DNA from 3 places in the Paenibacillus sp. JT22N12 genome. Region 1 is predicted to be linked to each of the others. Evidence: riboswitches for the same ligand, from Rfam matches in the RefSeq annotation. Region 1 holds a riboswitch; each other region holds the start of a gene.

Region 1 (5,930 bases):
ATAAAAACAGCCAACACAATTACAGGAGGCCCATATTTGCGAAGCTTACTGACCATCTGGATATTTCTCCAGCAGCCTGCCCATGGACGCGCCGCTTTCGGGATTATAGTACACTTTGATTTGTGAGATTACGGATGGGCATCCCATCACGGTCATCGCATCATTCATCTCCTCGACGATAGACAGCAGATGATTCAATTCCCCTTCCATCGTCGTTTCAAGCGGCGCCACGCGGTAAGGCACGCCGGATGCTTTAATAATCTCGATGGCACGGTCCACATACGGAATGACGCTTTCCCCTCCAGGTGTATGCGGCAGTATTTGAATGCTTAATAAGGCGTTCGCCATGTCGTTTTCTTCCCCTTTTCCTATTTTGAGTTCCCTCCGGCCTTTATCGGCTATTCAGGCAAAAATTCGTTTGTGAAGGCTTTATCCGCCTCGAGTTTTTTATCCAGCAGCTTATGCTCAAACATCCAGTCGGCATAATTCGTCCATACTTCCGGATTTTGCTCTCCCCAGCGGGATGCATCATCCTGATAGCGCGGGCTGAGCCATTTCTGGCTGGCCCGGACCAGATCGGCGTTCAGATCCGGCTCCGCCTTGATCAGGATTTCCGCCGCATCCTCTGGATGATCGATCGCAAAGATATATCCTTCGGATGCTCCGGCCACGAATGCTTTTACAATGTCGCTGCGCTCGGCAATCATCTTCTCGTTCGTTTCCAGCACAGGCGTATAATAGTCCAGCTTGTCGCTGTAATCGGTCAAGTAAATCATGTTGATTTTATCCCCGCGAAGCTCGGCCTCCACGCCGGTCCAGGCATAATAGATCCAGGCAAAATCAATGTTTTTCTTCACAGCCGTAAAGAAATCAGCATCGCCGATGTTCACGATTTTCACTTTGCCCGCATCCGCCTTCTGCTCCTGCATCAAGGAATCGATGACGGCCTCCTCGGCCGGAGAGCCCCAGCCGCCATAGGTTTTACCCTCAAAATCGGTCGGCGTCTTGATATTCTTGTCCGCAGGCGAAGCGAAGCCCGAGGTGTTGTGCTGAATGACGGCGGCTATGGAAACCAGCGGCACACCCTGAATCCGCGCTTGTGTAATCCCTTCCTGATAACCTACTCCGAAATCCGCCGCGCCCGTGGCCACCATCGTGTCGGCACCGGCTTCGCCGGGTTGGATGATTTCCACATCAAGTCCATGGTTTTTGAAAAAACCGTTGTCCCGGGCTACATAAAGCCCTGTATGATTCGTATTCGGCGTCCAGTCCAGCACGACCTTCACCTTCGTTAAGGCAGCACTCTGTCCGGCATCCGTGTTGCCGGTTTCCTGGCTGGCTCCGTCCGCATCCGCACCGCTGCTGTTTGTACCCGCCGCGTTGTCTGCCTGACCCGTATTATTCTCTTTGGCTCCGCAGCCCGCAAGCGTGAGCAGCAGTACAAGCACCGCTATTCCCCATTTTGCCATTGTGAACCGTTTATTTACTGCCATGATCTTCGCTGCTCCTCCCCAATATCGTTCAAGATAAGCGACAACATCTTCCCATAACCCCGATTTGTCCATAAGAAAAAGCGCCCTCCCGATGGAAGACGCTTGTAAACGGCTTTGTAAAATCCGCCCTCCTGCTTTCACTTAAAACCATGAAAACGGGCTGGCTACAATGCAATTCCTACGCTGGCATTATCCAGATCAGGTCAAAGGGTCGGGATTGTATCGGTATCCCCTCTCAGCCGGCCTACTCCAGCTCCCCATGTCATATTCAGTTATGTCGCACCTCCTATTATAGCAAACAATGTGCAAAATACCACCTGAAAGTTGACATATAACAGGATGCTTGATCCGTTAAATATACGGGGACCTGGGGTGATTTTACAATCGTTTGCCTATGAGTCTCATAAAATCCGCAAATAGAGGCCATTCTTGGCCTACTCCATTACGGAGAACTTGGAATAGCATGTAAGATCTACGAGGAAAGGGGGAAATCAGCATGGGAACTTTTCTTGATCAACGCAGCTCGATGAATGCAAATGCTTCCGGCTCCATCAACGTTGCGCTTACAGCAGCTCCGGTATTGTTCGGTGTTGTTGGTCTGCAAACCCGCAGCGTCGCGAACCCGATTGTGGATCTGACAGGAACAATCGGATTTAGCGCTACTGCTCCAGGCTCGACCGTTGCTGTCCAGGTTGTTCGCGGAACCTTGATTACAGATACCATTATTTATTCCGCCATCTTCACAGCCGGTATTGCAGGCGCTAATACACGCAGCTTTACCGTACAAGACCTATTGGCACCCGCTGCTGCACAAACGACTTACTCAGCATTTATAAACAGTCTCGCCGTTGGTGTATCACGGATCGGCCCCGAAGTATTCTGGGGACTTGCCTCATCCACGGTCTAATTCTTCAAAGAAGCTATACGGCCTAGACCGTGTAGCTTCATTTTTTACCTATTTACGCACTGGAAAGGGTGGATTGAATTGATTTCGGTCAGTTTATGCATGATCGTGCGTAATGAAGAGAAGGTAATCGCACGATGTCTCGATTCGGTTGCGGATTTGATGGACGAAATTATTATCGTCGATACCGGATCGTCGGACCATACGAAAGAAATCGTATCCAGGTATACGAATCATATATACGACTTCGAATGGATTCACGATTTTGCCGCCGCGCGCAATTTTTCCTTCAGCCATGCTACCAAAGATTATATTTGCTGGCTTGATGCGGATGATGTTTTGCTGGAGAAGGACCGGCAGGCGTTCCTGAAATTGAAAAACGACCTGACTTCCGATTACGACACGGTCCTGATGGATTACGTCCTGTCCCGGGACTTTCAGGGAAATGCCCAGCTGTTCACACGCCGCAACCGGCTGGTTAAACGTCGGCGAAGTTTTCAATGGGTCAACCCAGTGCATGAAGTGCTCGTTGTCGACGGCAGGGCGCTGTCTTCCGGCATTGAAGTTACCCACGCGCCTATGCGCGAGCATAAAGACCCGCTTCGGAATATTTCGATACTGGAAGAAACGATCCGCAAAGAACAGGGGAACATGAGCGCCCGGGTCCATTTCTATTATTCTAATGAGCTCATGGATCACAAACGCTGGGATGAGGCGATTGACAGCTATGAATCCTTCTTAAGGAGAGAAGTCGATTATTTTGAAGACCACCACGCAGCCTGCGGACAGCTTGCGCATTGTTATCATGCAAAAGGCGATGCGAAGAAGGAACTGCAGAGCCTGCTCAAATCCTTCGAGTATGACCTCCCCCGCGCGGATATTTGCTGCAGAATTGCCTATTGGCACGAGGAGCACAGCGATTATGAGAAGGCCATATTTTGGTATGAGATGGCGCTCGCACGGGAAATGCCCCCGAACCATTTCGGATTAATGAACAAAATATGCTGGACCTGGGCGCCGCACGTGCAGCTGGCAATCTGTTACGGGAAGCTCGGTCAGCTGGACAAAGCCTGCGAACATACTGAAAAAGCCCTTGAATACTTGCCCGGCGATGCGAATCTGCTTGCCAACAAAAGCCAGTTGGAAGGTGCTCTCCGGTCACTGGAAGCCGCAGAAACCAAGGCTGCGGCAGAAACAGCGGCAATTAAAGATAAAAACGAAGGAGGCGGATGATCCCCGTGAAGACGAGCATCATAGTCCTGACATGTAACGGACTTCCTTATACACAGAAGTGCATAGAAAGCATTCAGGCATATACGCCGCCGGATGCTTATGAACTGATTGTGGTCGATAACGGCTCGTACGACGGAACCGTGAAGTGGCTTCAAGATCAACCGGACCTTAAGGTCGTCTATAATCAAGAAAATCTCGGTTTTCCGAAAGGCTGCAACCAAGGGATGGAGCTGGCCACAGGAGAGAATCTGCTCCTGCTCAACAATGATACGGTCCTTACGCCAAGATGGCTCGACCAGCTTCTCGCCTGCCTTTACAGCCGCGGAGAAATCGGCGCGGTTGGTCCCGTCACCAACGCTGCGGCTTATTATTCCGCCCTGGAAGTGCCTTACAGCTCGTTGGATGAAATGATCCCGTTCGCCGAACAATATAATCGTTCTGATCCTTCAAAATGGGAGGAACGCCTCAAGCTGATCGGCTTTTGCCTGCTGATGAAGCGGGAGGTTTACGATGCAGTCGGCTTCCTGGATGAGCAGTTCACGCCAGGCAATTACGAGGATGACGACTATTGTCTTCGTATCCGCAATGCCGGCTACCGGCTTATGATTTGCACGGATACATTCATCCATCACGAAGGCAGCGCCTCATTCAAGGGTGACCCGCAGGCTTATATCGGGCTTATGCAAACTAATAGCCAGAAGTTTAATGAGAAATGGGGCTTCAGCCCGGAATATTCCCTGCTTATCCGTCATGAAATTTTACAGCTTCTCGACGAGCCTTCAGCGGAGCCGCTTCGGGTGCTTGAAATCGGCTGTGCCTGCGGAGCTACGCTGCTCGAGCTTAAAAATTGGTATCCGAATGCCGAGCTGCACGGGATTGAGTTGAATTCGAATGCAGCTGATATTGCTTCCGGATTTGCAAAGGTCCGCACCGGAAATATCGAAACGATGGACATCGAATATCCCGGGCTTTATTTTGACTATATCATCTGTGCGGATGTCCTTGAGCATTTAATGGAACCCTGGAATATTGTCCAGAAGGTACTTCCGCTTCTGAAAGAAGAAGGCAAACTGCTGGCCAGCATTCCCAATGTCGGCCATTATTCAGTTATCCGCGATCTGCTGAAGGGTCAATGGAATTATACGGACAGAGGCCTTCTGGACGTGACGCATCTTCGATTCTTTACCCGCACCGGCATCGAGCGCTTATTCGCCGGAACCGGTTATGCCTACTTGCAGTTCCGCCGCAACATCATCCAGCCTTCGGAGGAAGACGAGACATGGATGGAGAACATGGCGGGTCTATTGGGCAGCGAGATGCAAGAAGAATGGCGCACGTATCAATATTTGGTGAAGGCCTATAAGAAACAGCCGCTAATCACAACAGCACGGACTGAAGCCAATGAGAGGCTGAAATCCATAGTCCGCCGGATCGAATGGGATATTGAAATGGAAGAAAGTCGTAAGGCACTGGTTGAAATGTTCCGGCAGCATGATGTAAGCGAACAGGATTTGGCCGAAGTTGTCGGACAGGATCTTGTCTTTCCCGCGAAAACCGCTTCTATCGTCGCTGACATTCTGGTCGACAACGGGATATTTGATTCCAAGGAGGAGCTCCTCCAAAAACTGTTGAAGGGAACCGGCTGATATGAACGGTAAGGACCCTCGGAAAATTGCCGTCATCAGCTGTGTTAATAATGAAGCCAAATATGCGGAATGTCTGACATTCATTACGGCACTGAAGGTTCCGTCCGGGTTCACAGTCGAACCGATTGCCGTGAGGCAAGCCGAAGGTATGGCCGCCGGCTATAATCAGGCAATGAGCAGTACCGATGCCAAGTATAAAATCTATCTTCACCTGGATGTGCTCATTTTGCACCGGAATTTTTTTATCGACCTGATCAATTTGTTTGAAAATAACCCGGATATCGGGCTTCTTGGCGTTGTCGGCGCAAAAACGCTTCCTGTAAGCGGCGTCTGGTGGGGAACAAGCGAGAAGGTCGGGAAAATCTATGACTCCATAAGCGGAAAAGCGGTGTTATCCGATTGGGGAGGGGTTGATGGAGGCTTAACCAGGGTCCAGGCGGTGGACGGTCTGCTGATGGCAACGCAATACGATATCCGGTGGCGCGAGGATCTATTCGGCGGCTGGCATTTCTATGATACATCGCAATGCATGGAGTTTCTCCGTGCCGGTTATCATGTCGCCGTTCCTTATCAACAAGAACCATGGTGCTGGCATGATTGCGACATCACGCCGCTCGGTGAATCCTATCGTCAAGACAGGAGAACATTTTGCCT
Region 2 (5,930 bases), on a different contig from region 1:
AGTCCCTCTATCGTTTATCGTTAATCCTTTATAGACAGCGGCAAATGAAGAAGCGCCGGCAGATTCTTCCCGAAGCCGGTTGCAACCCGCAGGCACATATGGTAATCATTGATGATCATATGAAGCTCTCTATCATTGGCGGAAACCATTTCTTCCTCCCTCAGACGACTGCGCACCACCTGGATGTAACTTTCGTCCGAGACTCCCAATGTTACTAGCATTCGGGGAGGCAGCGCAAGCATGGAGATCGGAATCCATCGCCGCTGCTTGGCGGTCAGCACGAAATGAGCCGTTCCTCCGATGGCAAAAGTGAAATTATCGTAGACTTTATCCAGCTTAAAATCAAACATGTCCTGCAGCCGCTCCCGGAATGCCTTCACATGTTCGACGGGAAATCCGACCTCGCGCATATAAAGAACACGAAGAGCGCCGGAGGGGGCTACGACATCCTCCTTGATATAAGGATGGGCAATCAGTTCGAGCAAATTTCCATCCCCATCGCGAAAGTAAATATTTTGTCCCGTTCCAAAATGATCCACTTCTCTGCCGTCCGGCCATTTCTCGATCATGACCTGCCGACTCTTCAGGAAGGCGACAAGAGCGTCGAATTCCGAGAACGGAACTTCAAACGCCAGATGCGCCGGAGCAACAGGCTCGTAAGCCTCCTGAAATACAATCGTACAGTGCTCCGTGATCCGGAATTCAATGCGGCTCTCGGATTCTTCCACGATAGGCAGCAGCAGACGTTCATGATAATACTGCCTCACGCTTGGAATCGATACCGTGTTCAGCTGCAGCCCCGCATAGTGTGTAATCATGGTTTTCCACCATCCTTATTGTGGTTGTCTGCTCTTTATAAACCTTCCCGCCAGAAACGGCTTTCCCCGTCCTTATTGCAGTAGAGTAAATGTCTGCACGTCAAAGATGTACGGAATCCGGTAGACAAAGACCGCCGGAACTGATTCCGGCGGCACTGACCTGCTTATCGTTTATGCTCCAGAAACCATTGATACAGCTCGGGATTGCCGTACGTCTCCTCCCAGATCTGATGATCAAGTTCAGGGTAGGCGGTGTACCTGACAGACCCTCCCAGGCTCCTGATCGCGTGAACCATCTCGGTTGTTCTCCCGGGAATGACTACATCATCCTTCTCCCCATGGAAAGCCCAGACCGGTATACCCTTCAGCAGGCTGGCATCTTCGGGCTGGTAGTAGCCGGCCAGAGGAGCAATAGCTGCGAAGCGCCCGGGGACATTCGCCGCCAGGTCCCATGTTCCGTTCCCGCCCATGCTGAATCCGGTCAGATATACCCTCTCCGGGTCAACACGGTGGCTGCGGGCTATTTCGTCCAAAAGAGATGACAGGGCATTCCGCTGCTGCGGCCAATCCGAATGCTCCGGACATTGCGGCGTTGCGACGATAAATCCGAAGTCCTCCCTTTCTTCAGCGAAACGCGCAACCCCATACTGATGGAGCAAGGCCAGATCATCGCCCCGCTTCTTGATGCCATGCAGGAACAGGATGAGCGGCCATTTCTTCCCGGTATTCCTCTCGTAATCCGAAGGAAGAAACAATTGATAGCCGATCCGTACAGGTTCAGGAGTCTCTTGGCGAAGAAGATGTGAGGTGACGGGCATGGAGCAGCAGCATCCTTTCTCAAGAGCGATTTTTCATTATTATAACGCTATCGTTCAATATTTTACCAGCCGCTTTGATATAAACTGAAGCCGCCCGGCGCGTCTATAGGCGGCATGGCAGGGGTGGCAGGGACGGTCTGCATGGCGTTTTGGACGAAGTCAATCAGCATCGCAAAAAGAAGGAACGCCGCCAACTAAAGCTGTGCTTCAAATCCTGTCCGGTTTGCGTTATCTTCTCCTTCCAAGTCCCGCACAGCCTGCTCGCGGATATCCTGTGTGATTCGCATGCTGCAAAATTTCGGACCGCACATCGAGCAAAAATGGGCCGATTTGGCCGCATCTGCAGGAAGCGTCTCATCGTGATAGGACATCGCCCGTTCCGGATCAAGCGAGAGATGAAACTGATCACGCCAGCGAAAATCGAACCTCGCTTTGGAAAGCGCATGGTCCCGTATTTGCGCGTTCGCATGCCCCTTCGCCAGATCAGCGGCATGCGCCGCGATTTTGTACGCAATCACGCCTTCCTTCACATCCTCTTTATTGGGCAGTCCCAGATGCTCCTTCGGTGTGACATAACAGAGCATCGCCGTACCGAGCCAGCCTATCATCGCCGCCCCGATAGCCGAAGTGATATGGTCGTAGCCTGGAGCAATATCCGTCGTCAGCGGACCCAGTGTATAGAATGGCGCCTCCCGGCATACCTTCAATTGACGCTCCATATTCTCCTGGATCAGATGCATCGGAACATGGCCGGGGCCTTCGATCATCACCTGCACATCATGCTTCCATGCTGCTTGAGCCAGCTCGCCAAGAGTATCCAGCTCCCCGAATTGAGCCTCGTCATTGGCATCTGCAATGGAGCCGGGACGCAGCCCGTCACCAAGAGAGAATGAAACATCATATTGTTTCATAATTTCGCAAATTTCTTCAAAGTGCGTATACAGAAAATTCTCGCGTTGATGCGCCAGGCACCATGCCGCCATAATCGACCCGCCCCGCGAAACAATCCCCGTTACCCGCTTGGCTGTAAGCGGAATATAACGCAGCAGCACACCCGCATGAATGGTAAAATAATCAACCCCTTGCTCGGCCTGCTCGATCAGAGTATCGCGGTACACCTCCCAGCTCAGATCCTCCGCCTTTCCGTTCACCTTTTCCAGCGCCTGATAGATAGGCACTGTGCCGACCGGAACCGGCGAGTTTCGCACGATCCATTCGCGGGTTGTATGAATGTTCCTGCCCGTGGAGAGATCCATGACCGTATCGGCGCCCCAGCGGGTAGCCCATGTCATTTTCTCCACTTCCTCCTCGATGGACGAAGCAACGGCTGAATTACCGATGTTGGCATTGATCTTGACGTGGAAGCGGCGCCCGATAATCATCGGTTCGCTCTCCGGATGATTGATATTCGCCGGTATAATAGCTCTTCCTGCCGCTACCTCGCTTCGCACAAGCTCTGCCGCTACCCCTTCACGAACAGCAATAAACGCCATCTCCGGCGTAATGATTCCCCTGCGGGCATAAAATAATTGAGTCACATTGCACCCGCGGACAGCTCTTAGCGGTGTGTGATTTAAAGCCGGGTACGGTTCTGCTCCTTGGCTGCCTGCCGCTTTCTCCGAGTGGAAACCGTTATCAAGCGGCTGAATCACACGCCCTTCATAGCGCTCCACATCTCCCCGATCTTCAATCCATGACCGGCGAAGAGCCGGCAGACCCTTGCGCACATCGGCCCGATAGGCGGAATCCGTGTACGGACCGCTGGAATCATATACCCGAACCGGTTCGTTCATCTGCACCTCGCCGCTTCTACTGATACTTGGCGACAGTTCAATCTCCCGCATCGGCACCCGTACATCCGAACGGCTTCCTTGCACATACACTTTGCGACTGCCCGGCAATGCTCCAGCCATGATCGTCATATCAAAAAACCTCCCAAGGTAATTTGGATAATCCCCTAGGAGGCTCGCAAGGACAGCGGCATAGACGGTGCGGAAAAATTGGAACGAGCCAAGGGCAGGCAGTTCCCTGTCCCATTAGTTCCCGGTATGAGCAGGCTTCAGCCCGTTCACCGACAGCATTCCTTGACACACTATCATGCTGGAGCGAACCGGGAAGAATCCGTTTTGCCGTCCTTTGCGGCTGAGCAAATTTCTTCCCTTGGACCGTATAGAAATTTATAGGAGTGAAGCTTATAAATTCTATAAAGTTAAAAAAACCGCTCCGGCATGGGAGCGGTTTGAATGCGGCAATTTCCATCCGGCATATGAAGACTATGCTTCATTGTCCGAATAAGTGAGGCATCCTGTCTATGCGAAAAGACAATAGCATAGATCCAGCCCATAATCGCACAGACAAGCCCACTTTCCTACGCTGGCATAACCCAGATCAGGTTCAAAGGGACCAAAGCGATCAGCGCTTTATCTCAGCCCATGCGGGCGCCCCTAGTGGATTTCCTAGTACGACTATATCGCGTGAACGCACACGCAGTCAACTTATAATGTTCAATTTCTTCGATGAATGCCAACCGTCTGCTGCACATTGCCTGCAACCGTGACAGTTACGTAGTCTGTCTTCACGGTCCCGTTGTTGTAAGTAGAGGTGAACGTAAACGTCAGCGGCCCATCCTCCAGCTTCTCGAAGCTTTCATCCCACATACTGCCGCTCCAGCTGGTACGCCGCGCGTTCGCGGCATCCAGATGAGCCGTGAAGCCGTTCATCGTCACCTCAACAGTATCCGCTTGGGTAGTTGTTACCGTGTCGGTCGTTTGGGCATGCAGCACAAACTTCTCACCTGCCCAAAAGACCTCATAACCGCGCGGGCTGTCTGCATCGCCGTTTTGATTCATATTGTATTCTCTGCGGCGCTGGTCCCACAAATCCGTATGCAGCACCTGACCCTTGACGTCAAGCGGCAGCACCGGTATGTCTTTGCGCACCACTACCGGCGGCGCTTCACCGTCCTGGACCGTAAGCTCGACTTTATAGATCCCTGCCTTGTCTCCTCTGAAACCTGGCCCGGTGTGACCATAGGGACTATTAAGAAAGGAGCTGAAGGTTTGTGAGCCTCCCTCCGGATCCTTGACAATATAGACAACCTGTAAGGTATCCAGGTCGGAATCGTCAATGGTATGGCCGATCCGGATCGAATCCCCTTCATACACCGGTTTGGGTGTCCAGTCAAAATCGGCTGTAGGCGGCCGGTTCGTTTCGATATAGAAGTATTTCGGATCGCTCCAATTGCTCCAGTCATAGCCGTCATACACACGGACTATGACATACATGTACACATGCTCAGGCAGGTCGACAGTTGGCCGCCAAGAGAGTTCCCGGCCCGGCTTGATATCCGTATCCCGATACAGCTCTCCGCCATATTTGAAAATCTGAAGCTGGTATCGGGTTTGCAAATCTCCGTCAGCATCCGCATAATTCCATTGAAACGCCGGCCGGAATTCCGTTAGCTTCGCCGGATTATTCTGATCCGTGCTTTCAGGTACTGTGATCCGGGCTTGCGGTATCTGGTTGTATATCGTGACCTGCCCGTTATACTGCGCCTCGGCTCCTGCCGAATCCTGCACGACCTGACGGATATTGAAGGTGCCAAGTGTGTTGAACACCTTGCTCCAGAATGTCCGTGACGTGCTCTGCAATAATTCCCCATCGCCAGTTGTTATATTGCGAATGTAGTACGCATGCGGCAGGTTCTCCCGTCCACCATCCTCGGCGTCATATGCCCTAGAGTCAATAACAACCGGGACGTTGCGGAAGGTATTTACATAGCTCGTCGTGAAGCCGGGAACCGGAGGCATATTGGGTGTCGGTATTGTGGAGATATCCAGGGATACGATGGTGTAATCCGACCATGCGCCATATTCGTCCTTCACAGCCATGCCAATTTCATATAAACCCCGTTCCTGCGGAGTTACAAGCTTTTCGTAAACAATGCTCCCCGACGGGGTGGCGTAGTAGAACTTCTTCTCCAGGATTCCCCGGGTGGCCCGGTAATCAATGGTGGACGGTTCAGTGGAGTAATTGTCAGAACTGGCATACCGGTCAGGGTCATAGCTGCTGTCGGTCCAGATCAGTTTGCCGTCCGCTGCAGGAACGACCATAAACTGAGAGACCGGCCTGCGGTGAACGGTGACTCTTTTCGCAAACGGATTCGAGTTTTTACGGTATTCATCAAAGGTCATATCCGAATAGAGATAGCTTGGGTGCGGATCGTCCTTCGCCTGCAGCGTTACGATGTAATCCCCGACCTTATCGAAGGTCAGCCGCTCGGAGCTGAATGTTT
Region 3 (5,930 bases), on a different contig from region 1:
GAAATTATAATGAAAGGCGCGCTGACGACGGCGGTGGTCAATCGTCCATCACAGCTGCTCTCCATTGCGAAGAGCTCCAAGCATCAAGAGGAAGCGGCCAAATTGATGAATTGGCTGCTCAATGATAAAGATGCGGCTGTTATTCTCGGAGATGTACGCGGCGTGCCGGCAAGCTCAGCCGCTCTGGATGCGCTGGAAGGCGCGGATAAGCTTGATTCGGTTATCGTGGATGCGACGGAGCTGGCACTGAAAACAAGCGGCGAGCCGGAGAACGGAATTACCAACAATGCCGAGCTGATCAAAATTGCCACCGACATCATGCAGAAGCTTGGTTATCACAAAAGCACACCGGAAGAAGCGGCCGATGAGATTATCAAGGAACTGACTGCCAAGCTGGAGGAAATCAAAAGTCATCAATAATTCACTGGACTCATCCATGAATGGGCAAAGGAGGGAACAGAGCTTGTGAGTGAATCAGTATCCAATGCCGCTGCAGCGAATGCGAAGCTCAAGTCACCCAAAAAAAGCAGGAACCGCAGATGGAAATATATAGGCTTTCTCTATATCGGTCCATGGCTACTCGGGTTTGCTATTTTCGAATTATATCCGTTTATCTCATCCCTGCTGTATTCGTTTACGGATCTGAATATGTTCAAGAGTCCCAATTTCGTCGGTCTTCAAAATTACATCGAGATGTTTACCCGTGACAAGCTGTTTCTGCAATCGTTGAAGGTTACCTTTATCTATGCCGTCATCGCGGTCCCCTTGAAGCTTGCTTTCGCTCTGTTGATTGCCATTCTTCTGAACAGAAAGCTGAAGGGGATCAATTTCTTCCGCACCATTTATTATCTGCCTTCCATTATGGGAGGCAGCGCCGCGGTAGCTCTGCTCTGGAGATATCTCTTCTCCAGGGAAGGGCTGGTCAATCAGATGACGGGGAAGCTGAGCATCGCTCCGATCGATTGGCTGGGAAGTCCGGATATTGCCCTGTATACGATCAGCGCGCTGACAGTGTGGCAGTTCGGATCGTCCATGGTCCTGTTCCTCGCGGCGCTCAAGCAGGTGCCCGGTGAGCTGTATGAAGCGGGGCGGATCGACGGGGCATCCCGGTCCCGGATGTTCGTCAGCATCACGTTTCCGCTCATTACGCCAATTATTTTCTTTAACCTCATCATGCAGATGGTGAACGCTTTCCAGGAGTTTACCGCGGCGATGGTGATTACAAGCGGCGGACCGCTGAATTCCACCTACCTGTACGGGCTGCTTATTTATGAGAACGGGTTCAAGTATTTTAAAATGGGCTACGCGTCAGCACAATCCTGGGTGCTGTTCGTCATTATAATGATTTTTACACTGGTTATTTTTAAATCCTCATCCAAATGGGTGTACTACGAAGATGGTGGCAAATGATGAAGAATCTGTCCAAAATCGGCGCTTACCTGGTATTGATCGTATTCGGCTTTATTATGATCTACCCGCTGCTCTGGATGGCGGCGGCTTCCTTCCGGTCCAATGCAGAGATTTATACTTCAATCGGATTAATTCCGAAGCGGGTGATCTGGGACGGTTTTGTGGAGGGCTGGAAGGGCTCCGGTCAATTCACGTTCGGAACGTTCTACGCCAATTCCTTTCTGCTGGTCGTTCCCACTGTCATCGGTACGGTCGTCTCAAGCGTTCTTGTCGCCTACGGATTCACAAGGTTTCAATTTCCGCTGAAGAAGGTGCTGCTGGCAGTCATGATAGCAACATTGATGCTGCCCCATGCGGTGCTGATCATTCCGCGTTACCTGCTGTTCCGGAATTTCGGATGGCTGGACAGCTATTTGCCATTTGTCGTTCCGGCTTTCCTCGGGGGATATCCGTTCTTCATCTTTATGATGGTTCAATTTATACGCGGTCTGCCGAGCGAGCTGGATGAATCGGCGAAAATAGACGGCTGCAATTCCTTTACGATTCTGACCCGGATCCTGATGCCGCTGTGCAAGCCTGCGCTGTTCTCCGTCAGTATAATTCAATTCATCTGGCTGTGGAATGAATTTTTCAACACGCTGATCTATGTGAACAGCGTCAGCAAATTTACACTTCAACTGGCGCTGAGAATGTCAATCGACGCCACCTATGATATTCAATGGAATCAGATCATGGCGATGTCATTACTGACGATGCTGCCCTGCATGATTATCTTTTTCCTGGCGCAAAAGCATTTTGTAGAAGGAATTTCTACAACCGGATTGAAGGGTTAATAGAGTACTTTTATTTGCGGGGAGGAATATTTATATGCTGCATCCATTTATGGGAATCAAGAATTATGGCAAAGTAGGCATGTCGGTAGCGGAATCATCCCACAAATTGCATCGAATCGGCTATGTGGACCGCAGATTGATGAAGCTTGAGGCCGGGCATATGGTGGCGCGCCCCGAATACGAGGTGAAGGGGGCGCTTTCCCGCCTGATGTGGCAGGATGCCTCGCATTGCGATCAGCTGCGCAGCCGCTGCAAGCAGCTCCGAATGAGCTCGTCGGCCTTCGACAAGTCGCCGGACCCGAATCTGGAGCTGCTGATGGACGAGGTGCTGAAATCCGCGGATACGCTGCAGCTGATGAGAGCGTTGTTCGAGGTGGTGAAACCGGATCAAATCCGCTCTGCGCGGGCATATATGGCAAGCGCCCAGCCCATTGTCGATGAGCCGACGATTCATTTATTGAAGCATCAATTGATGGACCGGGAGGAGCAGCTGGAGTGGGGGAATGAGGCCGTACGGCATTTCACGGCCGAGGCCACTGAGAAAGAGGTGACCGATGCCGACCGCTGGGTCGGATACCTTCGTAATTTGCTGGCTGCAGCCGGAGGGATTGACGGGGATCTCGCCAAGGAGGAGCCCGATCCAGAGCTTGCGGTTGCCGCCCAGCCATTCGAGCTGCCTGCTTCCAGCACGCGCGACGAGCGGTTCCGCAGCGCAGTGAGCAAATTCAAGGAATTTCAGTTCGAGGACTCCGAGGCGGGCCGATTCGAAATGATGATGTTTACGCGCTTCTTCGAGATGTCTCCGGCGGAAGCGGTTGCCTGCGTCCACTTTCAATCCGAAGGCAAGCCCTGGGAGTTCTACCTTGATACCGCCAGGCATGCCTGGGACGAGGTCAGACATTCCTGGTTCGGCGAAGCGGCGCTGCGCGTCAAGGGCTATGATATATACGACAAGCCGAACTGGACGGGCTGGCTGGACATGACGCTGCAGCTGTTCGAGCCGGACGAGGCCTATACGCATCTGACGATTGCCATTGAGAAAGCGGCGATGAAATACCCGCCTGGCAAGCGCGAGGAATGGGAATTTTGCCGCGACATTGCCCGGGATCCGCTCATGACGACCTTCCAGGACTTCGACTGGGCCGATGAAGTGGTGCATGCCGGTTTCGGGCAGCGCTGGATCGTGAATGACGTGCATAAAGGGGATCTGAAGCAGGCGATGACTTCCTCGGCAGAAACAGTCGAGAAGAGAGGGGCCTATATGGCGAAGTTCGACCATCAGGGAGCAGAGCCGAAAAGCCCGTATGCCGGCGGGTATTGAGAGGAAAATAATGTCCCAACGCTTACCCTTTCAGATGCGGCTTCTTCCTGGCCACATAAGGTTGGACCCGCATATTTGCAGCCTTCCAACAGATTTTTATTTGCTTTTTCTAGCATTCGTGATAGTATAAAGCCAATTGCATAGGATGTATCACTAGGGGAGCCGAATGGCTGAGATTGAAGATGAATTCAAACCCTTTGCACCTGATCTGGGTAATACCAGCGTAGGGAAGTGGTCTCACGATTGGTCTATCGGCATATGAATAAGTATGCTATTGCCTAGTTGAACAGGGCCGCCTTCTTATCTGGAGGGTGGTCTTTTTTGTGTTTTTATCCATACCGTAGTCTGGGAGGGCGGTGATAGTTTGACGGCACTGGAATTACATATAATTTCGGATGGCCGGCAGGATCTGGAAGCCTATGCGAGGACTGCCGGGAAGATTCATCCGTATGTGACTTCCTTTCATCTGCGGGAACCGGCGAGGAATGCTTTCGAGCTGTGGCAGGGCGTGCAATCTCTGCTGGCCGAAAGCGTTCCGGCCGGGAAAATAATGATTAATGACCGTATCGATGTAGCTTGGGCCGCCCGGCTGCAGGGCGCTCAGCTATCCTACCGCAGTTTGGGCGTAAGAGAAGCCAGAATGGCTTTTCCCGGACTTCGGCTGGGCTGCTCCGTGCATGGAATAGAGGAGGCTGTCCTGGCCGGGCAGCAGGGAGCGGATTTCCTGATTTATGGCCATATATTCGCAACGGCTTCCAAGCCGGGGCAGGAGCCGAGAGGGATCGGCGCTCTGGCGCATATGGTCCGGAGCGCAGATATACCCGTAATCGCCATTGGCGGAATTAATCCGGAGCGCGTGCAGCAGGTTCGGGCAGCAGGAGCAGCGGGTGTAGCGGTGCTGTCGGGCATTATGCAGGCGGCGGATCCTCTGCGGGCCGCCTTGCAGTATGCCGAAGCTTTGAACAGACGAGGAGACGAATCAGATGACGAATACTTTTGATGCGATCATTGTGGGCGGAGGGGTGATTGGAAGCTCGATCGCTTACCATATGGCGGCAAGAGGCATGAAGGTTGTGCTGCTGGAGCGTGACCGGCTTGCCGGGCAGGCCTCCAATGCCGCTGCCGGCATGCTTGCCGCACAGGCGGAAATCAACGAAGCGGGGCCATTATTCGAGCTGGCCCTCCGCAGCCGCGCGCTCTTCCCCTCACTTGCCGCCCAGCTTCGAGAGCTCAGCGGAATTGATATCGGTCTGGAGCGCAAGGGGCTGCTTCGCATCGCCACAACCGTCGAACAGATGAACGAGCTTCAGCATGCGATTGAATTTCAGCGCAAAGCGGGGCAACAGGCAAGCTGGCTGACCGGTCGTGAGGTTCGCAAGCTCGAGCCGGCGCTTGCCCCGGATATTTTGGGCGCCATGCTTGTTGAAGAGGACGGGCATGTGCTGGCCCCGGAGCTTTCCCTTGCTTTTGCCAAGGCAGCCGCGGCGCTGGGAGCGGATATACGGGAATATGCGGAGGTTCAATCGCTTGTGCTGGAGCAGGGCTCTGTATGCGGCGTCCGCACCCGGGACACAACCTTGTATGGCAGCCGCATCGTCATTGCCTCCGGCACCTGGAGCGGACCGCTAATGGAGCAGGCTGGACTTTCAAGTCCTGTTTTCCCTGTTCAGGGAGAATGCTTCTCGGTGCTTACCCATGCGCCGCTGGTGCAAGCGACGATCTTCAGCGATGATTGTTATCTCGTTCCCAAGAAGGGCGGACGGCTTATTGTCGGAGCCACGATGAGAGAGCATTCCTATGACCGCAAAGTCACGCTGGGGGGGATTGGCAAACTCCTCGAAGCTGCCAAGCTGCTGGTTCCGGATATTGTGCATGCGGAATGGGAAAAAGCCTGGTCGGGACTGCGGCCGCAGACCGCGGACGGATTGCCTTTCCTGGGGGAGCATAAGGAGCTGCGGGGCTTGTATGTGGCGGCCGGCCACTATCGCAATGGCATACTGCTTAGTCCCATTACCGGGCAATTGGCCGCTGATTGGGCGGAGGGAAAAGCGGCAGAGGCCGATTATCTCGACGCTTTTCGATTGAACCGGCAGATGGACATGAAAGGAGCGATGAACCAGGATGAATTTGCACATTAATGGCGAGAACGTTGAAGTGCCCGGTACTTTAGCATCCGTACACGACCTGCTCCGTCATTTCGGTTTGGAGGAGAAGGTAGTGATCGTTGAGTGGAACCAGAGCATTCTGGAAAAGTCCGCTCACCAGGATACCCGTCTGTCGGACGGAGACCGTATTGAGATTGTCCATTTTGTAGGAGGTGGCTGATATGTTGAAGATTGGAGCACATGAATTTCATTCCCGGCTGC

Evidence for each region. Region 1 has a riboswitch for thiamine pyrophosphate ahead of AC0YOA_RS10920 (ABC transporter substrate-binding protein). Riboswitches for the same ligand answer to the same signal wherever they lie in the genome.
Region 2: another riboswitch for thiamine pyrophosphate. It lies ahead of thiC (phosphomethylpyrimidine synthase ThiC); the one in region 1 lies ahead of AC0YOA_RS10920 (ABC transporter substrate-binding protein).
Region 3: another riboswitch for thiamine pyrophosphate. It lies ahead of AC0YOA_RS05320 (thiamine phosphate synthase); the one in region 1 lies ahead of AC0YOA_RS10920 (ABC transporter substrate-binding protein).

Annotation. Positions count from the first base shown of each region.
Region 1 is NZ_JBWDNU010000002.1:1,209,822-1,215,751, reverse strand. It holds gene AC0YOA_RS10930 (ABC transporter permease) at 1-56, opposite strand, end outside; gene AC0YOA_RS10925 (thiamine-binding protein) at 46-348, opposite strand; gene AC0YOA_RS10920 (ABC transporter substrate-binding protein) at 399-1,469, opposite strand; TPP riboswitch at 1,652-1,763, opposite strand; gene AC0YOA_RS10915 (hypothetical protein) at 1,990-2,400, shown strand; gene AC0YOA_RS10910 (glycosyltransferase) at 2,479-3,630, shown strand; gene AC0YOA_RS10905 (glycosyltransferase) at 3,636-5,276, shown strand; gene AC0YOA_RS10900 (glycosyltransferase family protein) at 5,278-5,930, shown strand, end outside.
Region 2 is NZ_JBWDNU010000017.1:112,227-118,156, reverse strand. It holds gene AC0YOA_RS34395 (VOC family protein) at 21-818, opposite strand; gene AC0YOA_RS34390 (carboxylesterase family protein) at 983-1,636, opposite strand; gene thiC (phosphomethylpyrimidine synthase ThiC) at 1,831-3,558, opposite strand; TPP riboswitch at 3,985-4,092, opposite strand; gene AC0YOA_RS34380 (glycoside hydrolase family 78 protein) at 4,141-5,930, opposite strand, start outside.
Region 3 is NZ_JBWDNU010000001.1:1,266,915-1,272,844, reverse strand. It holds gene AC0YOA_RS05340 (ABC transporter substrate-binding protein) at 1-420, shown strand, start outside; gene AC0YOA_RS05335 (carbohydrate ABC transporter permease) at 466-1,410, shown strand; gene AC0YOA_RS05330 (carbohydrate ABC transporter permease) at 1,407-2,243, shown strand; gene AC0YOA_RS05325 (hypothetical protein) at 2,278-3,564, shown strand; TPP riboswitch at 3,710-3,811, shown strand; gene AC0YOA_RS05320 (thiamine phosphate synthase) at 3,929-4,564, shown strand; gene thiO (glycine oxidase ThiO) at 4,548-5,702, shown strand; gene thiS (sulfur carrier protein ThiS) at 5,686-5,889, shown strand; gene AC0YOA_RS05305 (thiazole synthase) at 5,891-5,930, shown strand, end outside.